Regions from separate parts of the Massilia sp. IC2-476 genome, predicted to be linked through region 1. Evidence: predicted binding sites of a transcription regulator. Region 1 holds the regulator's gene; the other holds the start of a gene.
The links. The regulator FNR, encoded in region 1, switches genes on or off when oxygen is low (the NO sensors DNR and NnrR bind a similar motif). The targets are predictions, from matches to a motif close to TTGATNNNNATCAA.
Positions count from the first base shown of each region.

Region 2: LK539_RS11860 (agglutinin biogenesis protein MshI) is a predicted target of FNR. The motif match lies at 1,527-1,540, and genes of this name have one in related genera.

Region 1 covers NZ_JAJFER010000006.1:268,140-279,724, reverse strand. Annotated here, with positions in the region: gene fdh3B (formate dehydrogenase FDH3 subunit beta) at 1-536, opposite strand, end outside; gene LK539_RS17390 (formate dehydrogenase subunit alpha) at 569-3,388, opposite strand; gene LK539_RS17385 (twin-arginine translocation signal domain-containing protein) at 3,420-3,677, opposite strand; gene LK539_RS17380 (molecular chaperone TorD family protein) at 3,718-4,383, opposite strand; gene LK539_RS17375 (DUF2474 family protein) at 4,480-4,605, opposite strand; gene cydB (cytochrome d ubiquinol oxidase subunit II) at 4,625-5,632, opposite strand; gene LK539_RS17365 (cytochrome ubiquinol oxidase subunit I) at 5,636-7,105, opposite strand; gene LK539_RS17360 (hypothetical protein) at 7,457-9,112, shown strand; gene fnr (fumarate/nitrate reduction transcriptional regulator Fnr) at 9,228-9,992, shown strand; gene LK539_RS17350 (AraC family transcriptional regulator) at 10,003-10,761, shown strand; gene LK539_RS17345 (DMT family transporter) at 10,820-11,585, shown strand, end outside.
Region 2 covers NZ_JAJFER010000003.1:620,378-631,962, reverse strand. Annotated here, with positions in the region: gene LK539_RS11865 (PilN domain-containing protein) at 1-546, opposite strand, end outside; gene LK539_RS11860 (agglutinin biogenesis protein MshI) at 543-1,478, opposite strand; gene LK539_RS24480 (type II secretion system protein) at 1,754-2,242, opposite strand; gene LK539_RS11850 (type II secretion system F family protein) at 2,514-3,755, opposite strand; gene LK539_RS11845 (GspE/PulE family protein) at 3,755-5,455, opposite strand; gene LK539_RS11840 (histidine phosphatase family protein) at 5,602-6,315, shown strand; gene LK539_RS11835 (phosphotransferase) at 6,404-7,468, shown strand; gene LK539_RS11830 (acyl-CoA dehydrogenase family protein) at 7,486-8,712, shown strand; gene LK539_RS11825 (MaoC family dehydratase) at 8,881-9,339, opposite strand; gene LK539_RS11820 (MaoC family dehydratase) at 9,336-9,785, opposite strand; gene LK539_RS11815 (acyl-CoA dehydrogenase family protein) at 9,795-10,934, opposite strand; gene LK539_RS11810 (acyl-CoA dehydrogenase family protein) at 10,946-11,585, opposite strand, start outside.

The DNA.
Region 1 (11,585 bases):
GTCTCGACGCGCTGGCGGTAGATGTCGGCGATCTGCTCGGCTTCGCCGCCCAGCAGGGCCTTGGTGCCGCACATCTCGGCGCAGGCCGGCAGCTTGCCTTCGGCGATGCGGTTGCGGCCGTATTTCTTGAATTCCGCTTCCGAGGTGTCCGGTTCCGGGCCGCCGGCGCAGAAGGTGCACTTGTCCATCTTGCCGCGGTGGTTGAAGATGCCGGTCTCCGGGAACTGCGGCGCCCCGAACGGACAGGCGTAGTAGCAGTAGCCGCAGCCGATGCACTGGTCCTTGCTGTGCAGGACGATGCCATCCTCGGTGTGGTAGATGCAATTGGTCGGGCACACCGCCAGGCAGGGGGCGTCGGTGCAGTGCATGCAGGCCACCGACACCGAGCGCTCGCCCGGAATGCCGTCGTTGATGGTCACCACGCGGCGCCGGTTGATGCCCCAGGCCAGTTCGTGTTCGTTCTTGCATGCGGTTACGCAGCCGTTGCAGTCGATGCAGCGCTCTGTATCGCAAATAAATTTCATCCTCGCAGCCATGCCACCCTCCTCTGCTGTTCTCTAAGCGTGCTTCAAGCCTTGACGACCCGGCACAGCGATACCTTGGTTTCCTGCATCATCGTCACGGCGTCGTAACCATAGGTCCAGGCCGTGTTGATGGCCTCGCCGCGCACGGTCGGCGCGCCGCCCTCGGGGTAATGACGCTCGAGGTCTTCGCCCATCCACCAGCCGCCAAAGTGGAAGGGTGCCCAGACCAGGCCGATCGGCACCCGCTCGGTGACCATCGCCATCATCTTCAGGCGCGCGCCGGTCGGGGTCTCGACCCACACGTAGTCGCCGACCTTCGCCTTGATCTGGGCCGCGTCGCGCGGGTTGATCTCGACGAACATGTTCTGCTGCAGCTCGGCCAGCCAAGGGTTGGAGCGGGTTTCCTCGCCACCGCCCTCGTACTCGACCAGGCGGCCGGAGGTCATGATCAGCGGGAAATCCTTCGAGTAATCGACGTCCTGCACCGACTTGTACAGGGTCGGCAGGCGCCAGAAATTGGCCTTGTCGTCGTAGGTCGGGTACTTGGCGACCAGGTCGCGCCGCGGCGAGGCCAGCGGTTCGCGGTGGGTCGGCACCGGGTCCGGGAAGTTCCACACGTTGCAGCGCGCCCGTGCATTGCCGAAGGGCGCGCAGCCGTGGGCGATCACGACCCGGATGATCCCGCCCGACAGGTCGGTCTTCCAGTTCTTGCCCTCGGCCATGGCCTGTTCCTGCGGCGTGAGCTCGGCCCACCAGCCGAGCTTCTTAAGGAAGACATGGTCGAATTCCGGGTAGCCGGTGTCGAGCTGGCTGTCCTTGTTGGTCGAGCCGTCCGCCGCCAGCAGCGACACGCCGTTGTGCTCGACGCCCCAGTTGGCGCGGAACGGCAGGCCGCCCTCGGCCACCGACTTGTTGATGTCGTACAGGATCGGCGTGCCGGGGTGCTTCAGCTCGGGCGTGCCCCAGCACGGCCACGGCAGGCCGTAGTAGTCGCCCTTGCAGGGACCGTCGTCGGCGCGCATGGTGGTCGGGTTGAAGGTGTGCTTGTTCTCCATGTGGAGTTTCAGGCGTTCCGGCGAGCAACCGGTGTAGCCGATGGTCCAGCAGGAGCGGTTGATCTCGCGCAGGATGTCCTCGACGACCGGTTCGTTCATCACGACCTTGATGTTCTTGCACAGTTCGTTATGGAAGCCGAACTTCTTGGCGAACAGGTACATGATCTCGTGGTCGGTCTTGCACTCGAACAAGGGCATGATGACCCGTTCGCGCCACTGGATCGAGCGGTTCGAAGCCGTGCACGAACCCTGGGTCTCGAACTGCGACGCGGCCGGCAGCAGGTAGACGCCGTCGGTGCGGCCGTGCATCGAGGCCGTCATGCTCGGATAGGGGTCGATCACCACCAGCATGTCGAGCTTCTGCATGGCCGCCTTCATGTCCGGCAGGCGCACCTGGCTGTTCGGGGCGTGGCCCCAGTAGAACACCGCGCGCAGGTTGCTCGGCTGGTCGATGTACTTGTTGTCTTCGTTGACCGCGTCGAACCAACGCGACACCGTGATGCCCGGCTTTTCCATCAGCTCCTTGGAGCCGAAGCGCGACAGGATCCAGTTGTAGTCCACGCCCCAGACGTTGGCGAAGTGCTTCCAGGCGCCTTCGGCAATGCCGTAGTAGCCCGGCAGCGAGTCGCCGTTGGGACCGACGTCGGTGGCGCCCTGCACGTTGTCGTGGCCGCGGTAGATGTTAGCGCCGCCGCCCGGGATGCCGATGTTACCCAGCGCCAATTGCAGGATCGAGAGCGCACGCACGTTAGCGGTGCCGACGTGGTGCTGGGTGATGCCCATGCACCAAACCACCGACGACGGCTTGTTCTTGGCCAGCATCTCGGCGGCCAGCCGTACGGAGGCTTCCGGCACGCCGGTGATGTCCGAGACCTTGTCCGGCGTCCATTTGGCGACTTCCTTGCGCACGTCGTCCATGCCATAGGTGCGCTGAGCGATGTATTCCTTGTCTTCCCAGCCGTTCTGGAAGATGTGCCACAGGATGCCCCACACCAGCGGGATGTCCGTGCCCGGGCGCACCCGCACATAGTGGTGGGCAAAGCGCGCGGTGCGGGTGAAGCGCGGGTCGATGACGATCATCTTCGCGCCCAGCTCCTTGGCGTGCAGGAAGTGCAGCATCGAGATCGGGTGGGCTTCGGCTGGATTCGAGCCGATGAACATCACCGCCTTGCTGTGGTGCAAGTCGTTAAAGGAGTTCGTCATCGCGCCGTAGCCGAAGGTCTGGGCTACGCCGGCGACCGTGGTCGAGTGGCAGATACGGGCCTGGTGGTCGCAGTTGTTCGAGCCCCAGAACGAGACCCATTTGCGCAGCAGGTAAGCCTGTTCGTTGTTGTGCTTGGACGAGCCGATCACCATCAGCGAATCCGGGCCGGACTTCTGGCGCATCTCGATCAGCTTGTCGCCGATCTCGTTGATGGCCTGGTCCCAGGAGATGCGCTGGTACTTGCCGTTCACCAGCTTCATCGGGTAGCGCAGGCGGTGCTCGCCGAAAGCGTGCTCGCGCACCGAGGCGCCCTTGGCGCAGTGCGCACCCATGTTGATCGGGGAGTCGAAAGCCGCCTCCTGGCGCACCCAGACGCCGTTGGCCACCACCGCGTCCACCGAGCAGCCCACCGAGCAGTGGCTGCAGACGGTGCGCTTGATTTCGGTGGGGACCGGGGCGCCGGGGGCCTGGTCCGCCTTGGCCGGTTCGATCACGTTCAGCGGCAGCTGGCGGGCCAGGGCGCCGGCGCCGGCGGCGACGCCCGCGCCGACCAGGAAGCGGCGCCGTTTGAGTCCGCTGTCGCGGACGGTCTTCACAAGGGACATGCTGGCTCTCCGATTGTGCTGATGGGTACCGTCACCAGTAGGCGGCGGTCTGGTAGTAACGGCGGATGTGCTCGGTCTCGTGGTAGCCGCGCTTCGCTTCCGGCTTGGGCGCCGGCGCGGCGGCCGGCGCCTCCTCGGCCTGGGCGCTGCCGGTGACCACGGCCAGTGCGCCCAATGGCGCGGCTTTCAGGAAGCTGCGCCGCGTTTTGTCCGGCACCCCGTGGCCCGGTTGACCGGCTTCCCGTGTCACGTTCTGTTCCTGGTGATTCCCTTGCGGTAGCTGTTCCATGCCTGTGCCTCTTTGGTTAAACCGGTGTCTCTTCGAGCGCTTACCCGACCACGAAGGCTTGTGCTTCGATCGCGAGGAAGGCGCCGGCCAGCCGTGCGACCAGCCGGTAGTAATTCGATCCTTCCGCTCCCCCGATATCGGCCAGGCAGCGTTCGTACCAGGGCGCGATGTGGACCTCGAAGAAGGCCTGCTGGCGCTCGATCGGCTGGCGCGCGATGCCAGGCGCGCCGGTGATCAGGACGCGCATGGTCTCGCACAGGGCGCCCAGGTGGTCTTCGAACTCGCCGACGCCGCGCACGCGCCCGATGCCGAAGCGCGCCAGGTCGGCGCGCAGTTCGGCCAGCGGGGTATCGTTCATGAAGCCGGACAGGTAGCGTGAACCGTAGGGATTGACCGGCGGCGTGCCGACGCTGACGAAGAGCGTGTCGAATTCCTCGGCGACCGCCTCCGGGTCCATGACGCCGGAGGCCAGCGTCAAGGCTTCCCAGCTTTGTTCCAGCGCCGGATCGCCCCCTTCGGAGAGGATGGGGTCGGCATGCGCCAGGGCATCCAGCAGCGCGCTATCGGGCGCCGCCAGCAGCAGGCGCGACAGCAAGGCGTACAGGTCGGCGCGCGCCTGGTCCTCGCCGGACAGCGGAAGCGGTACTGCGACGGGCGCGGCGGAAGCGGAAGGACGGTCGATCTGGGGCGCCTCTGGAAGGGACACGGTGCTGCACTCCTGTTAACAAAGCTTATAAGAAGTGTATTCCTCCATAGCGCCATGCCGCGCACGGTTGGTCGGGCCGCTTCCCGGGCGGCGCCGCTAGCGCATCCCCAGCGCCTGCATCAGCACCCGTATCACGTAGGCCACCGCCGCCAGGGTAAACACGCCGCCCAGCCACAGGGCGGCCATCCAGCCGAGCCGCCGCATCCACTCACGGCGCGTCACGCGACGCCGCGTGGCCATTTCAGTGGTACCCCGCATCGGCCTTGACCTTGCCCCGGAAGACCCAGTAGGACCAGCCGGTGTACATCAGGATGATGGGCAGGATGAACAGGGTGCCGACCAGCGCGAAGCCCTGGCTGGCCGGGGGCGACGCCGCTTCCCAGATCGAGATCGCGGGCGGCACGATGTGCGGCCAGATGCTGATCGCCATGCCGGAGTAGCCCAGGAAGATCAGGGCCAGCGCCGCCACGAAGGGCACCCGGTGCGGATCGCGCGTGAGCGAGCGCAGCAGCAGTACGATGAAGACCAGCACCAGTACCGGCACCGGCGCCAGCAGCACGATGTTGGGGAAGCTGAACCAGCGGTCGGCCACCGCCGGGTCGCGCAGTGGGGTCCAGATGCTGACGATGACGATGGCCGCGAGCAGCATCAGGGCGAAGGGCCGCGCCACCTGCACCATGCGCGCCTGCAGCTCGCCTTCGGTCTTCATCACCAGCCAGGTGGCGCCCAGCAGGGTATAGGCGATCATCACGCCGACGCCGGCCAGCAGCGGGAAAGGCGCGATCCAGTCGAGCGGCCCGCCGGCATAGCTGCGGCCCGACACCGTGATCCCGTCCAGGAAGGCGCCCAGCGCCACGCCCTGGAAGAAGCTTGCCACCACCGAGCCGCCGATGAAGGCCTTGTCCCACAGGTGGCGCTCATGTTCCTTGGCCTTGAAGCGGAATTCGAAGGCCACGCCTCGGAACACCAGGCCGACCAGCATGAAGATCAGCGGCAGGTACAGGCCCGACAGGATGATCGAATAGGCAATCGGGAAAGCCGCCAGCAGCCCTTCCCCGCCCAGCACCAGCCAGGTCTCGTTGCCGTCCCAGACCGGCGCGACGGTGTTCATCATGGCGTCGCGGTCGCGCTTTCTCGGCGTGAACGGAAACAGCAGGCCGATGCCCAGGTCGAAGCCGTCCAGCAGCACGTACATGAAGACGGCGAAGAAGATGATGACCGCCCAGATGACGGTGGTGTCGATGCCCATGGCCTAGCTCCCCCGTTTGCCGTCGTCCTGCCCAGGTCCTTCCGGGCCGGGTTCGTCGTCCACATTGTCGTCATTCGCCACGTCGGCTGCCGACAGCGGCCGCATCGGCGTGCGCTCCTCGCCCGGCCCGCCCTGCGGCGGACGGTTCAGCTCGAAGCGCTGCGGACCCTTGCGCATCATGCGCAGCAGGTAGACGGTGCCGGTGCCGAACACGAACATATAGGCCACCACGAACAGGGCCAGGGTCAGCGCCAGCGCGGCTGCGCCGTGCGGCGAGACCGCATCGGCCGTGCGCAGCACCCCGTACACGACCCAGGGCTGGCGCCCCACCTCGGTGGTGGTCCAGCCGGCCAGGATGGCGACCAGCCCCGCCGGCCCCATCAACAGGGCGAAGCGCAGGAACAGGCGCTGGTGCCATATTCGCCCGCCACGCCTGAGCCACAGGCTCCAGGCCCCGAGCGCGATCATGAGCAGGCCCAGGCCGACCATCAGGCGGAAGCTCCAGAACACGATCAGCGAGTTCGGCCGGTCTTCGCGCGGGAACTCCTTCAGGCCCGGGATCTGGCCGGTCCAGCTGTGGGTGAGGATCAGGCTGCCCAGGTGGGGAATGCCGACCGCGTACTTGGTGCGCTCTTCTTCCATGTCGGGGATGCCGAACAGCAGCAGCGGAATCGCGCGCTCGCCCTCGTTCTGCCAGTGCCCTTCCATCGCCGCCAGCTTGGCCGGCTGGTGCTTGAGGGTGTTCAGCCCGTGGAAATCGCCGACCACCGCCTGGATCGGCGCGACCAGCAGGATCATCCACATGGCCATCGACAGCATCTTGCGCACCGCCGGGTTGTCGCGTCCCTTCAGGAGCTGCCAGGCCCCGGAGGCGCCGACGATCAGGGCGGTGCTGAGGTAGGCCGCGATCACCATGTGCAGCAAACGGTAGGGGAAGGAGGGGTTGAAGACGATCGCCAGCCAGTCGGCCGGGACCATGCGCCCGCCCTCGATGGCATAGCCCTGCGGGGTCTGCATCCAGCTGTTGGCGGCCAGGATCCAGGTGGCCGAGATCAGGGTGCCGACAGCGACCGCGCAGGTGGCGGCGAAGTGCAGGCCGGGGCCCACCCGGTTCCAGCCGAACAGCATCACGCCCAGGAAGCCGGCTTCGAGGAAGAAGGCGGTCAGCACCTCGTAGGAGAGGATCGGTCCCATGATGCTGCCGGCGAATTCGGACAGGTAGCTCCAGTTGGTGCCGATCTGGTAGGCCATCACGATGCCGGACACCACCCCCATGCCGAAGCACACGGCGAAGATCTTGAGCCAGTAGTGGTAGAGGTCGACGTAGACCTGGCGCCCGGTGCGCAGCCAGCACAGTTCGAGCACCGCCAGGTAGCTCGCCATGCCGATGGTTATGGCCGGAAACAGGATGTGGAAAGACATCGTGAACGCGAATTGCACGCGCGCCAGATCCAAAGCCGACAAACCGAACATGCGCTCTCCTGTGGTCGTTGTACTGCGTCCTCTATGCCAGTGCCGTGTCCAGAATCTAGCACGGGCGCCGGGTGCGCACGCTTGGCGAGGGCGATTAAATGGCCGGACTGTGACGGCGGTACAGCAGGCCATGTTTCACTTCCAAAATCTTTCACGCCGTCAGAAAACCGGAGTCCACTGATCCATATTAATGACCGCTCAGATCGCCTCTGGCGACCGCTTGTGCTCGTCTATATTGGCTGACGATTCGGGCCCGGCAGCTCGATATCCGGGTGAACATCGCATGGAGCAGCGACATCGCGCTCTACGTCGATGACCTCGTCGTCAACCCCTGAGCACAAGGAGAACAGCATGTCGCCAAATGACCGTCTCGACCGGGACGCAGCCCTTACCCTCGACCGCCCCTGGAGCGCCGATGCGCCGCCCTCCTCGGCCAACCAGGCGCCCTACGCCGAGGCCAAGGCCGACGTCCAGGCGGACCCGGGCAAGGTGCAGCCCGCACTGCAGGGCAACGGCTTCACCTACCGCCACAACTGGGGCGCACGGCGCGGCCAGTGGGTGCTGCGCCTGAACTGGTCGGAAGTCAACGCCCGTTCCCAGGTCTTCGTCGCCATCGGCGAAGGCGCCGCCGGCGGCCCGGACGCCGGCAAGTTCATCGGCTCGGCCCGCTACACAGTGCACAACGTGGCGCCGCGCGCCGGCGGCGTCGATATCTGGGTCAATATCGAGTGGAGTTCGGACATAGCCCTCTACGTCGATTACCTGGTCGTCAACCCGGTGCCCAGCGGCCCGCGCTCGGTATCGGTGACGGTGCACCGCCACAGCAGCGTCGCCTTGAGCGACGCCGAGGCCGACCGCATCCTGGCCGACATGGGCACCATCCTGCAGCGCGACGATACCGGTCCGGACGTCGCCACCCCGGTCCAGTTCGTCCGCAACGGCGCGGTGCGGCTGCTGCCGGCCACGGTCCCGGGCACCATCCAGACGGCGGCCGACCTGAACGCGCTGCTGAGCGCCGGTTCCGGCGTCAAGATCGTGCAGGCGATCCGCTGGTGCGGCGGCCCCGGCGACAACATCATTGGCTGCGCGCCGGTCGGCAGCACCACGGTGAACGTGGCCGCGGTGCGCTTCACCGCCGACCAGGAAGGCCTGATCTGGGTGCACGAGTACGGCCACAACTGCGGCCTGCCGCACCGCACCGACGACCCGCGCGCGGTGATGTACCCGTCGGTCGGGGTGGACCACAATGTGGTCAATGCCGCCGAGTCCTCGGCCTACCTGGCCGGCCCCGCCGCCGTCACCGGCAAGGTGCTCGCGGCGAGCGGCTGTAACTGCGACCTGGGCGACATGAAGGCGCCGCTCGATGTGCGCGACTTCGTATCGCAGCACTGGATCGAGGGCGTGCCCTACGAACTGGCCTCGCAGTACGGCGAAGCCGATGCGGGCAAGCTGCTCGACTGGCTGGTGGGCGAGCCGGAGAAGCACGAAGAATTCCTGCCGCAGATCGTGGCCACCCTCGGCTACATCGGCAGCGAGATCGCCGCCCAGCCGCTGATCGACTTCGTGCACAGCACGCGCGCCGGGCGCGCCGTGTTCAACGCCAAGAACGCCGCCCTCCTGCGCCTGGGCGACCTGGCCAACCGCTCGGGCAGCAAGCTGGCGGTGGACTTCCTGGCCAGGGTCGCGAGCGACATCGCACTGGCGCGCTCGCTGGCCGCGCCGCAGGCGGGCGCGGAGAAGGCCCTGGCGGCCAAGGCCGGCCAGGACGTGGTGGCGCCGAGCCTCGAGACGCTGGCGTCCGAGCTGGCCGTGTCCGCGACCTTCGGCCTGGCGCTGGCCGGCACCGAGGAAGCACGCCGGACCGTCGATGCGCTCCAGCGCGACCCGAACGCCTTTGCCTCGGTCAACCAGGCAGCCGGCGAAGCCGCGCAGATCGCGGACACCGTGCTGCGCCAAGGCCGCAAGGAGTATTACCGGATAAAGACGGAACAGCGCCATCACCTATAATGCTTCCGTAGTACGACTGCCGGGGCCATGCCCCGGCAGTATTGCTTTTGGAAAATGGAATGCCCTGAGCTGGACAGCGGTCTATAATGGACCCATCAGCATTCCGTTTTGCGCCATGAACCAACCGATGTCGATGCCGGGCGAGTCGCCCATCAACCTGCAGGTCATCAAGGCCAGCTGCAGCGCCTGCAGCATGCACCAGTTGTGCCTGCCCATGGGGCTCGAGGACGCCGACATCAACCGCCTCGACCAGATCATCGGCCGGCGCCGGCGCCTGGTGCGCGACGAGCGCCTGTATGCGATGGGCGAACCTTTCCGCAACCTGTACGCGGTGCGCTTCGGCCACTTCAAGACCTACCAGGTGAACGCCGCGGGCGAAGCCCAGATCACCGGCTTCCAGATGGCCGGCGAACTGCTGGGCATGGACGCGATCAGCGGCACCCATCACTGCGACGCCGTGGCGCTCGAGGATAGCGAGGTGTGCGAGATCCCGTTCTCGCGCCTGGAAGAACTGTTCGGCCAGGTGCCGGCCCTGCTGCGCCACTTCCACCGCATCATGAGCCAGGAAATCACGCGCGAGCAGAACGTCATGCTTTTGCTCGGCAATATGCGCGCCGAGCAGCGCTTCGCCGTGTTCCTGGTGAACCTGTCGGCGCGCTACGCGGCCCGTGGCTACTCGCCCAACAGCTTCCAGCTGCGCATGTCGCGCGAAGACATCGGCAACTACCTCGGTCTCACCATCGAAAGCGTCAGCCGCCTGCTGTCGCGCTTCAAGAAACAGGGCTGGCTGCAGGTCGACAAGCGCGAAGTCACCCTGCTCGACCCGGCCAAGCTCAAGGCGCTGGCGGCCGGAACCGACGTTTGCAGCCCGATGGGCTGAGGCGGGCCCCATGGCAAGCGCGCCCCTGCTCGACCTGCATGTGCGCAGCTATGGCGAGAGCCGCGAAGCGGACCGCCACAGCTTTGCCCAGGTGGTGCTGCCGGTCAGCGGCGAAGTGGCGCTGGAGATCGAGGGGCGCTTTGGACGGCTCGATCCCCTGCACGCCGCATTCGTGGCGCCCGGCGCCTGGCATTCGCAATACTCGTCCGTTGCCAACCGCTCGCTGATCCTCGACGTCGGCATGCCCGGCTTCGAACAGGGGCCCTGGCAGCAACTGCTTGAACGCCCCTTTACTGCCATCGGCCCGGCGGCGCGCAAGCTGGTCGAGTTCATGGGCATCCTGGCCGCCGGCGGGACGCCTGCCCCGTCGGTGCTGCAGGGCTGGACGCCGCTGCTGCTCGACACCCTGACCCTCGGCGCCGGCCAGCCGGCCTCGCGCCTGGCCGCCCTCCTGGCGCGCATCGAGGCCGAGCCCGGCCTGCCCTGGAGCACCGACAGCATGGCGCGCACGGCCGGCGTCAGCGTCAGCCGCCTGCACGCCCTGTTCCGCGAAGAGCACGACAGCACACCGCATGACTGGCTGCTGCGCTGCCGCCTGCAGCGCGCCTGCGACTGGCTGGCCGGCACGGAGCGCCCGGTAGCCGAGATCGCGCTGGCGGCCGGCTTTTCCGAGCAAAGCGCCCTCACCCGCGCCATGCGCCGCGCCATGGACACCACGCCCGCCGCCTACCGCCGCGCACGGCGCGAGACCGGGTCAAAAACGCAGTAGACCCGGTCAAGCTTTCACCCGGCGCGGCGCCGACAATCTCCCATCAAAGGAGATTGCCATGCTGTCGCAGATTCACACCACATCCAGCCAGGCCCAGCTCGGCATCGGCGCCGGCATCACCGCCGGCGCCTTCTGGGGACTGGTCTTCCTCGCGCCCGAACTCACGCCCGGCTTTTCGCCGCTGCAGCTGTCGGCCGGACGCTATCTCGCCTACGGCATCGTGGCGGCCGTGCTGATCGCGCGTTCCTGGCCACGCCTGGTGCGCAGCCTGAGCTGGGCCGACTGGCGCGGCCTGGCGGGGCTCAGCCTGCTCGGCAACATCGTGTACTACCTGTTCGTGGCCCAGGCCGTGCAGTCGGGCGGCGTGGCCATGACCTCGATCGTGATCGGCCTGCTGCCGCTCGCCGTCACCCTGGCCGGCTTGCGCGAGCATGGCGCCGTGCCGCTGCGGCGCCTGGCGCCCTCGCTGCTGCTGGGCGGCGCCGGGCTGGCCTGTATCAGCTGGGATGCGCTGCGGGCGGCGGGCGGCTCGGGCCTGGGCCTGCTGTGCGCGCTCGGCGCGCTGGTGTCGTGGACGATCTACGCCGTGGTGAACCGGCGCTGGCTGGCGCGCCTGCAAGGCGTCTCCAGCCAGGAGTGGAGCCTGCTGATGGGAGTGATGACGGGCGCCCAGGCGCTGCTGCTGGCGGTGCCGGCCTTCCAGCCCGGCGCGGCCGCGCACAGCGGGGCCGAGTGGCTGCACTTCCTCGGCGTCGTGAGCGCCGTCGGCATCTTCTGCTCGGTGGTCGGCAACGCCCTGTGGAATTACGCCAGCCGCGCGCTGC
Region 2 (11,585 bases), on a different contig from region 1:
GATCTGCAGGCTGGCGAAGGATTTGCCCTGCAGGAGCGGCTCCTGGGTGAGGCGGTTGATATAGCCGGGCACCAGGGTCGGGTCGAGGGTGCGGCCCTTGATGCCGATGTTGGCGCCGGCCACGCTGACGCCGGTCAGCCACAGGCCGGGGACGCTCTGGCGCGCGAAGGCCTGGAAGTAGCCGGCAAAGCCCCTGGTGTCGCCCAGTTCGCCCCGCTCGAGCACGCTGGAGACGTGGCGCAGCGCGGCCAGCTGCGCTTCGGCCTGCGCGATCTGGGTCTCCAGTCCGGCGCTCCTGGTGCGCGGCGCGAACTGCGCGTTCACCGTCGCCAGGCGCGCCTGCTTGCGCACGAGGCGCTCGGCTTCGGCGTCGCGCTCGCGCTCCATGCGTCCGGTGGCCGCATGCAGGGCGGCGCCGATCACGGCGATGCCGGCGACGAGCACGAGGAGCGACACGCCCATCATGGGCGCGCTCACGACCTTCTTCTGCGGCAGGAAGGCCGGGTTGAACAGGTTGATCTGCTGCACGCTGGCGCGCTGGGTCATGCCGCCTCCACCGCGCGCAAGGCTGCGCCCAGGGCCAGGAAAAAGCGCTGCTGCACGGCCTTGTCTGCCAGCTCGGGAACACGCTGCAGGTCGAACACGGTATCCAGGTCGAGGGTCTCGACCGGCATGTACAGGTTGCTCGACAGGTATTCGTCCAGTCCCGTCACGCTCGAGGGCGCCAGCACCAGCTTGGACACGCTGATGAAGGAGAACTGGCGCTCGAAGTGGTCGAGCGAGCGCTGCAGCTCCAGCGTGATGCGGTCGAAACTGGCATGCTTGCGCTCATGGTCCGGCTCCAGCAGCTGCTCGAGCGTCACGTCGAAGCGCCGCGACAGGTAGAGTTCGCCGCGGTAGGACACGGTCAACAGGCCGCCATCCTCGCCGAAGGACAGCATGGCCACGCCGCGCCCCTCGGGCTCGAGCAGGGCCGAGATGTTACGCTGGGCCATTTCCGGGATATCGATGACGCGCAGGTCGACCTTGGCGTCCAGAAACAGCTTCTGGCGTGGCCGGATCACGCTATTGCGCGCCGCGATGGCGAATACCGATTGGGGCCGCCCCTGGGCTGCCCCGTCGAGCGGAATTTCCAGCACGTCGACCGTGGCGTCGCTTGCCGGGAAGTCGAGCATATCCTTCAGGCGCCACTGGATCGCGGTGCGCATTTCTTCCTTCGGCACGTTGGGCGCTTCGACGCTGATCACCTGGTATTCGCCGCCGCCCAGCAGGGTCGCACAGCGGTAGGCATTGGCCTGGCCTTCGCGGCCAGCCTGTTCCAGCACGGCGTCCGGCTGGCCCGGCAGGAAGCGGGCGAAGCGCACGAAGGGCTTGCCGCCCTCGCTGACCGGCTTGATGCTGGCAGCCGCCACGCCGTCACGCTGCACGGCAATGGTCAACCACCCATCCTTTTTCCTGGCTTTCTTGAAAAAACGCATCGAGCGGCAAAGTTCCTGTCAGCAGAGAAATAATTACGCGGCAAAGTCTTGATTATATTCAAGACTCAGACGATGAGCCCAGAAAAATGCTTGAAAACCACGGAATTTGAGGGCCTTGTCGGCGTTGCGACAATTTCTGTTGCCGAACCATCTCGCAATGAGCAGGGATCCAAAAACGACACCGCCCTGCTTTCAGGCAGGACTCCGGAATCGGGAGTGCGCCGTGAAATACAGGGCGGTCGATCGATCCCGCCCCATGGGGCGGGACGGACAGCTTAGTCGCAGACGAAGTTGCCGTTGGCTGGCTGCGTCACGTAGGTCGGTGCACGGTCTTGCGCTGCCGACGGCACGTAGACCACCGAGCAGGTGGTGGCGTCGCGCACGCCAGCCGGCGAGATGGTCAGGCCGCCGTTGGCGAAGGTGATGGTGTAGTCGTTCGCGCTCAGGCCGGCCGCGGTAGCGAAGGTGCGTGCCTGGGCCAGCGAGGTGACCGACGGGTAGCCGAAGTTCAGGGGGACGTTGGTGCCTTCGAGCGAGACGTTACCGGTATTGATATTGTTGACCAGCGCTTCCGCGTGCACCATCGCAGCGGTCGAGGTCAGGGAGCCGCGGGCGGCGCGCAGGCTCGCTTCACGGGCGTCGCCGCCGAGGTTCGCGAATTTCGGCAGCGCGGTGGCGGCCAGGATACCCAGGATGACGATCACGACGATCAGTTCGATCAGGGTAAAGCCGCCCTGGTTGCTCGCCTTGAAATTCTTGTTCATGAAGCTCTCTCCGTTTTGAAATGGTGCGGACGTCCCGCAGTTCGGTTATTAGTGGTTATCGGACGCGGGGCGATTAACTTGATCGAAAACCAGCCCTGTGCAGCTTCTCTCCGCCCAAAAGCGGTCGGATCGCGCTCCTGCAACAATTCTACCTTGAACTTTGGCAATTTTGAGTCATAGAAACAAAAAGTGTCGCTACGCAACAAAAAATTGATTCTTTTATCATGTTGACCATCGCCGATGTCCAGGCCAGCAGCCCGGCGGCGCGGCTTCATTTCGCCGAGTGCAGCGCCGCCTTGCCGAGGTCCCAGATCGGCAGGAAGATACCGAGCGCTAGGATCAGCACCATCACGCCGAGGAAGGTGATCAGGATCGGCTCGATCTGGCTCGACAGGGTCTTGAGCTCGTAATCGACTTCGCGTTCGTACATCTGCGCGATCTCGTCCATCAGTTCATCGAGCGAGCCGGTTTCCTCGCCGACGGCGATCATCTGCAGCACGATTGGGGTGAAGACGTTGGCCGCGGTCGAGGTGCGCAGGATGCTTTCGCCGCGCTCGACCCCGTCGCGCATCTGTTCGATGCGCATGCTGAGGTAGGCGTTGTCCGCCGTCTGCGACACCACCGTCAGGGCCTGCACGATCGGCACCCCGCTGCGCAGCGACAGCGCGAAGCTGCGCGCGAAGCGCGCCATGGTCGCCTTGTGGATGATCTTGCCCGCGATCGGCAGGCGCAGCTTGTACTGGTCCCAGGCCAGCCGGCCCTTGGCCGTGTTGCTCCACTTGATGAAACCCGCCACCGCGCCGGCCGCCGTGCCTGCCATCAGCGGCCAGTACTGGACGGTGAAGTTCGAGGTACCCAGCAGGATGCGCGTCATCAAGGGAAGCTCGGCGCCGAACTGCTTGAACACGCTGGAAAAACTGGGGATCACGAACACGTTCACGATCACCATGGCGATGATCATCGCGATCACCACGAAACTCGGGTAGCGCAGCGCCGTCTTGACCCGCTCGCGCATGTCGCGGTCGAACTCGAGGTGGTCGAACAGGCGCAGGAAGACTTCTTCCAGGCGGCCGGTCATCTCCCCCACCCGCACCATCGACAGGTAGAAGGGATTGAAGATCTTCGGGTGGCGCCCCATCGCGCTCGACAGCTCGCGGCCCGAGTCGAGCGACTCGCGCAGGTCCTTGATCACCTTGCCGAAGGATTTGTTGATGGCGGATTCCTGCAGCCCCGCCAGGCCGCGCATGATCGGCACGCCGGACTTGAGCAAGGTGTAGATCTGGCGGCTGAACAGCTGCACGTCCATCGAGGTGACCTTCTTTTCGGTCAAACGCGCCATCAGGCCATCGCTGCCCTCCTTCGAGGCCGGCCCCTTGCGGCTGGGGTTGATCTCGATCGGCGTGGCGCCGCTGCCGAACAGCTGGTCGGCCACGGCGCCGGGATCGGCCGCTTCCAGGATCCCCTGCAGCAGTTCGCCGCTGGCGTTCCTCGCCTTGTACGCGAAATACGGCATCAGTCGACCTGGTTACTGATGCGCATCGCCTCGGCGATGGTGGTCCTGCCCTGCACTGCCAGGCTCACACCGTGGCGGCGCAGCGTCTCGCCCGCCATCTCGGCCTGCGCCACCTTCAGGAAGTAGGCCGGATCGGGATGGTTGGCAGCGTCGGTGACGGCGCGCGTCATCTCCAGCAGTTCATACACGCCGGTACGGCCGCGGAACCCGGTGCCGTTGCAGTGCGAGCAGCCGCGCCCGTGGAAGAACTGGGTCTGCACCGCGTGCTCGCCCAGTTCCTGCAGCACCCAGGTGAATTCGGCCGGGGTCGGGCGATAGGGCTCGGTGCAGCTCTCGCAGATCACGCGCACCAGGCGCTGCGCCAGCACGGCCTGGAGCGAACCGCCCACCATGTAGCGCGGCACGCCCATGTCCATCAGGCGCAGCGGAGTCGAGGCAGCGTCATTGGTGTGCAGGGTCGAGAGCACCAGGTGGCCGGTCATGGCGGCGCGCAGGCCGATCTGGGCGGTTTCCTGGTCGCGCATCTCGCCGACCAGCACGATGTCCGGGTCCTGACGCAGCGCGGAGCGCAGCACGCGCGCAAAAGTGAGCTCGATCTTGTCGTTGACCTGCACCTGGTTGATGCCCTTCAGGCGGTATTCGACCGGGTCCTCGACCGTGATCAGCTTCTTCTCGACCGAGTTCAGTTCGGACAGGGCGCTGTACAGCGTGGTGGTCTTGCCGCTGCCGGTGGGGCCGGTCACCAGCACAAGGCCGTTGGGACGCTGCACCAGCGTGCGGAAGCGCTCCATGATCCGGGTCGGCATGCCGATCGCATCCAGGCGCAGCGTGGTGCCGCCCTGGTTCAGCAGACGCATGACCACCGATTCGCCGTACTGGGTCGGCATGGTCGAGATACGCACGTCGATGCGCTGGTTGCGCACCTTGACCGCGAAGCGGCCGTCCTGCGGCAGGCGCTTTTCCGAGATGTCGAGGTCGGCCATGAGCTTGAGGCGCAGCGCCAGCGGGGTGGCGACCTTGATGTCGGCTTCGGTCTGCAGGTGCAGCACGCCGTCGATGCGGAAGCGGATCTGCAGGCGGCCGTCCTGCGGCTCGATATGGATGTCCGAGGCGCGCACCTGGGCCGCGTCGTCGAATACCGACTGCAGCAGCTTGACGATCGGGGCCTCTTCCAGGCCGGGATTGGCGGCCAGCGCGCCGAAGTCGATCGAGGCGTCGCCCAGGTCCTGCTCGACCTCGCGCGCCAGGCCGGTGATCTCGCCGGTGCGGCGGTAGATGCGGTCGATCGCGCCCAGCACTTCGGTCTCGTTGACCACCGCCAGCTCGACCGGCTTCCTCAAGAGGCGCGCGATCTCGTCGTAGGCAAACAGGTCGGTCGGGTCGGACACGCCCACCAGCAGGGTCTCGCGGCGGTCTTCCAGCACCAGCGCGCGGAAGCGGCGCGCGGCCGTTTCCGGCAGCAAGCGCACCAGCTCGGCGTTGATGTTGTAGAACTTGAGGTTGATGTAGGGGATGTTGAGCTGGCGCGCCAGCGCGCCCGAGATTTGCTCTTCGGTCACATAGCCGTTCTCGACGAACACCCGCCCCAGCTTGCGCCCGGTGCTCTTCTGAGCCGCCAGCGCCTGGTTCAGCTGCTCTTCGGTGAGCAGCTTTTGCTGGATCAGCACCTCGCCGAGGCGAATTTTTTCCGGCCTTGCCATGAACATCCCTTTTTTTATAGGTTGCAACGAATATTTTATGCCAGAACCACCAAATATTGACTACTGGAATGAGTCGCTGTCGCGCATTCGCCTCGATATCAGGGCATCGCGTGTAAGATGGCCAAGACAAAACGACAAGGAAGCCCATGAACGAGCAGCGCCTCCAGCCTGGCCTTCGCCGCCGCGTCTACCTGATGCGGCACGGCAGCGTCACCTATTTCGACGACAGCGGCAAACCATTCCTGCCCGAGACCGTGTCCCTGAACCCTGCCGGCCAGGCCCAGGCCGATGCTGCCGGCCACGCCTTCCGCGCAGCGGGCGTGCGTTTCGACCGCGTGATCGTGTCCGGACTGCCGCGCACCGTGGAAACGGCGAACCGGGTGCTGGCTGCCAGCGGCCAGGAGATCGCCCTGGATACCTGGCCGGACCTTCACGAGATTCGCGGCGGGCGCCTGTCCACCATTCCGACCCAGGAACTGCGACGCGCCTTCACCGGGGCGTTCGAGGGCGTGGTGGAGGAAGACCAGCGCTTCCTGGGCGGGGAATCGGTGGGCGAGATGATGGATCGGGTGCACCCGGCCATCGCCCGCCTGCGCGCCCTGCCCGACTGGGATACGGTGCTGCTGGTGCTGCACGGCGGCGTCAACTGCGCCATCCTGTCGCTCGCCCTCACCGGCCAGCGCCTGTTCCTGGGCGGCCTGTCGCAAGCGGCCGGCTGCATCAATGCGCTCGACGTCGGGAATGATCCGAACGACTGGGTGGTCCGCTTCGTCAACTATGTGCCGCCCGGGCCGCTGCAACCGGAGGCCCGCACCACCACCATGGAACAGCTGTTCGAGCAGTACCGCAAAGGGCGCTGATTCTTTCGCACGAAAAGAAATAGCACGCCCGTACATTTTTCTGGCGAATCGGGCTAGAATAAAGAACAAACACAAGAATGGAGACGCGATGTACGAAGAAATGATGGGCACCAAACCCGTGTCCGAACGCCAGCGCTTCGACGTCGAGGCCCTTGGCGCCTGGCTGGCGGCGAACGTCGACGGCTACCCTGGTGGAGCGCTGGACGTAGAGCAGTTCAAGGGCGGCCAGTCGAATCCCACCTTCCGCCTCACCAGCGGTGGCCAGCGCTATGTGCTGCGCACCAAACCTGGCCCGGCGGCCAAGCTGCTGCCTTCGGCCCATGCGATCGACCGGGAATTCCGCGTGATGAGCGCGCTGCACGGCGCCGGTTTCCCGGTGCCGCGCCAGTATGCGCTGTGCGTGGACGAGTCCATCATCGGGCGCGCCTTCTACGTGATGGAATGCGTCGAAGGCCGGGTGCTGTGGGACCAGTCGCTTCCCGGCATGTCGCAAGCCGAGCGCGCGGCCATCTACGATGAACAGAACCGCGTGATCGCGCAGCTGCACACGGTCGATTACGCGGCCATCGGGCTGGGCGACTACGGCAAGCCGGGTAACTACTTCGCGCGCCAGATCGAGCGCTGGACCAAGCAGTACCAGGCCTCCGTGACGGAACCGATCGAGGCCATGGACCGCCTGATCGAATGGCTGCCCCAGCACATCCCGCCAGGTGACGACACCAGCATCGTGCACGGCGACTACCGCCTCGACAACATGATCTTCCATCCCACCGAGCCGCGCATCCTGGCGGTGCTGGACTGGGAACTGTCGACCCTGGGTCATCCCGCGGCCGACTTTTCGTACCACTGCATGAGCTGGCACATCCCGCCCGGGCGCTTCCGCGGCATCGGGGGACTCGACCTGAAGGCGCTTGGCATTCCATCTCTCGAGGAGTATGTCGCGCGTTACTGCGAACGGACGGGCAAGGCGATCTCGCTCGACGACTTCAACTTCTACCTGGCCTACAACATGTTCCGCCTGGCCGGCATCATGCAGGGCATCATGAAGCGCTACGTGGACGGCACCGCCGCCAGCGCCCAGGCCCTGGAGAACGGCAAGGCGGCGCGGCCGATGGCCGAGATGGCCTGGCAGTTCGCCTCCCGTAGCCGCTGACCTGACAAGGACACACCATGGATTTCGCCTATTCGGAACGCTGCAAGGATTTGCAGGCGCGCCTGCTCGCCTTCATGATTGATCACATTTATCCCAACGAACGCGCCTTCGTTGACGAAATCGCGGCCAACGCGCGCGACAAGGGCACGCGCTGGCTGCCGCTGGAACTGATCGAGCGCCTCAAGCCGCTGGCGCGCGACGCCGGCCTGTGGAACCTGTTCCTGCCGCGCTCGACGCGCGCGCCGGAAGGTTTGTCGAACCTCGACTACGCGCCCCTGTGCGAGATCATGGGCCGCGTTCCCTGGGCGCCGGAAGTCTTCAACTGCTCGGCGCCCGACACCGGCAACATGGAGACCCTGGAGCGCTATGCGTCGGAAGACATCAAGCGCACGTGGCTGGAGCCGCTGCTGCGCGGCGAGATCCGCTCCGCGTTCGCCATGACCGAGCCGGACGTCGCCTCGTCGGACGCGACCAACATCGCCACCCGCATCGAGCGCGACGGTGACGATTACCTGATCAATGGCCACAAATGGTGGATCTCCGGCGCCGGCGACCCGCGCTGCAAGGTCTTCATCGTGATGGGCAAGACCGACCCGAACGCGGCGCGCCACCAGCAGCAGTCGATGATCGTGGTGCCGGCCGACACCCCGGGCATCACCATCGTCCGTCCGCTGCCGGTGTTCGGCTACGACGACGCGCCGCACGGCCATTGCGAGATCCTGTTCGAGAACGTGCGCGTCCCTAGCACCAACATGCTGCTGGGCGAAGGCCGCGGCTTCGAGATCGCCCAGGGCCGCCTGGGCCCGGGCCGGATCCACCACTGCATGCGCGCCATCGGCGTGGCCGAGCGCGCGCTGGAACTGATGTGCCGGCGCCTCGACAGCCGCGTCGCTTTTGGACGCAAGGTCTCGGAACAGGGCGTGTGGCGCGAACGGATCGCGGAAAGCCGTATCCGCATCGACACCGCGCGCCTCTTGACGCTCAAGACGGCCTATATGATGGACACGGTCGGCAACAAGGGGGCGCAGGCGGAGATCGCGATGATCAAGGTGCTGGCGCCGAACGTGGCGCAGGACGTGCTGGACTGGGCGATCCAGGCGCACGGCGCAGCGGGGGTGTCCGAGGAGTTTCCGCTGGCTTACCAGTGGGCGGGGAACCGGACCCTGCGCCTGGCGGATGGACCGGACGAGGTGCATCGGAACGCGATTGCGAAGCTGGAGCTGGCGAAGTACGCATCCAGATAACTGTAGGGTGGGCGGGGTATTTCAGGCCGGTGGCCTGAAATACGAACGCCCACGCCGCGACTGCCGAACTAAATTCTGCAAACCCAGTTCGGCCGATAGATGACCGCGTGGGGTAATTCGGGCCGGTGGCCCGAATTACGAGCCGCCCACCCTACCAGCCTTGCGGCATCAGGCGTACGCCCGAATCAGGAACTCGGCCACGCACACCGGCTTCGCCCCCTTCCGCTCCGGCTCGATCGCCACGTTCCAGGTCAGCTGCACCCCGCCCTCGATCGCCTCGCAGGCGGCCAGCAGCCAGCGCCCGCGCACCCTGGAACCGGCCGGCAGGGGCGCCGGAAAGCGTACCCGGTTCAAGCCGTAGTTGAGGCCCATGCGCATCCCGCCAATCGTGATCGCATCCTCCAGCATCGCCGGCAGCAGCGACAGCGTCAGGAAGCCGTGCGCCACCGGCGCGCCGAAGGGCGACTCGCGCTTGCAGCGCTCCGGGTCCACATGAATCCACTGCCTGTCCTCGGTCGCCTCGGCAAAGTGGTTGATGCGCTCCTGCCCCACGTCGAACCAACGGGAGACCGCGACTTCAGTCCCGACCAGGGTGGGCAGCTCGCCGAAGGCGATCGTCCTGCTCATGGCCGCCTCCCGAACATGCCCATGCCTTCGATCGTGCAGATCTCCTCGCCATGCTGGTTGGTCGCGACCCATTTCGACCACACCACGCCGCGGTCGGGCCTGGAGTTCGACGCCTTGACCTGGGTGGTCAGGTAGCGCACCCTGAGCGTGTCGCCGGCGCGCAGCGGGCGCAGCCAGCGCACCCCGTCCAGACCCGGCGAGCCCATGCTGGACGCGCTGCACATCAGGCCATCCACGACCATCCGCATCATCATGCTGCAGGTATGCCAGCCGCTGGCGATCACCCCGCCGTAGATCGACGCTGCCGCCGCTTCGCGGTCGACATGAAAAGGCTGGGGATCGAACTCGCGCGCAAACGCAATGATCTCTTCCTCGGTGACACGGCGTTCGCCGAGGTCGATCTCCTGACCCGGGTGAAAATCTTCGAAATACCATTGACGCGTCATGGCGCCTCCTTATGCGGCCTGCTGGAAGCCCGGCTGCGCCACGAAGCGCGCCAGGTGGTGGTCGCGGTCGCCCAGGGTCAGCTCGATCATCGACAAGCGCTTGAAGTAATGCGCCGCTGCGAGTTCGTCGGTCACGCCCATGCCGCCATGCAGCTGCACCGCCTGCTGGCCGATGAAGCGGGCGGCCTGGCCGACCCGGTATTTGGCCGCCGACACCACCCGGCGCCGCTCGCCGATGTCGCCGCCATCGAGCTGCACCGCCGCCAGCAGCGCCATCGAACGCGCCTGCTCCAGGTGGATATACATGTCGGCCATGCGGTGCTGCAACGCCTGGAACTTGCCGATCGGGACGCCGAACTGCTGGCGCGTCTTGAGGTACTCGAGCGTGGCCTCGAACAGCGCTTCCATCGCGCCCAGCGCTTCCGCGCACAGCAGGCCGGCGCCATAATCGGCGCAGGCATCGAGGATGTCCCAGCCAGCGCCGGGCTGGCCGATGACCGCATCCGGCGGCAGCTCGACGCCATCGAAGCGCACTTCGGCCGCGCGTTGGCCGTCAAGGGTGCGGTAGCCCGTCACCTGCACGCCCGGCGCGTCCAGCGGCACCGCGAACAGGGTGATGCCCGCCTCGTCGCGCTGGCCACCACCGCTGCGCGCCGATACCACCAGCACGCCCGCCTCGGCGCCATGCACCACGGCGCTCTTGGCGCCCGACAGGCGCCAGCCGGAACCTGACTGCTCGGCGCGCGTGGCGATGTCGCGCAGCTCGTGGCGTGACTGGCGCTCGCCCAGGGCACAGGCAAGTTTCAATTCGCCCGTGGCGACCCGTTCCAACAGCGCCGCATGTGCGCCGCCCAGCTTGAGGAACTGCGCCCCCAGCACGGTGGCGAAATACGGTTCCACCACCAGGCCGCGGCCCAGCTCCTGCATCACCACGAACAGGTCCACCGCGGTGCCGTCGAAGCCGCCCTGCGCTTCCGGCACCGGCAAGGCCGTCATGCCCAGCTCGGCCAGCGTGGACCAGGCCTCGCTTGAGGTGCCCGCTTCGGAACCGATGATGGCGCGGCGCTGTTCGAAGCTGTAGTCGCGGGCGATCCAGCGCTTGAGTGCGTCGGCGAACTGGAGCTGCTCTTCCTTGAAATCGACATGCATTCGGGTTCTCCTCACAGGCCCAGGATCATCTGGGTGATGATGTTGCGCTGGATTTCGTTCGAGCCCCCATAGATGGAGGTCTTGCGGTAGTTGAAGTAGTAGGACGCGAGCGGCGCGGCGTCGTCGTCGCCGGCAATGCTGTGTTCACGCTCGCCTTCCAGGAAGGCCGCGTCAAAAGGCAGCGCCATCGGCCCGGCCGCCTCCAGCATCAGCTCGGTCAGGGCCTGCTGGATGTCGGTGCCGCGCACCTTCAGCACCGAGGCTTCCGGGCCCGGCGCCTTGTTCGCCTTGGCCAGCACGCGCAGCACCGTCATCTCGAGCGCCATCAGTTCGATCTCCAGGTCGGCCACCTTGGCCGCGAACAGCGGGTCTTCCAGCAGCGGGCGGCCGTTCTTCTGCTCGCGCCGCGCCAGGCGCTTGAGGAAAGCCAGTTCGCGCTTGCTGCGGCCGACGGCGGCGATGCCCGTGCGCTCGTGGCCGAGCAGGTACTTGGCATAGGTCCAGCCGCGGTTTTCCTGGCCCACCAGGTTGGCCACCGGCACCCGCACGTTGTCGAAGAAGACTTCGTTCACTTCATGGTCCTCGTCGAGCATGATGATCGGACGCACCGTCACGCCCGGCGAGTGCATGTCGATGAGGAGGAAGGAAATG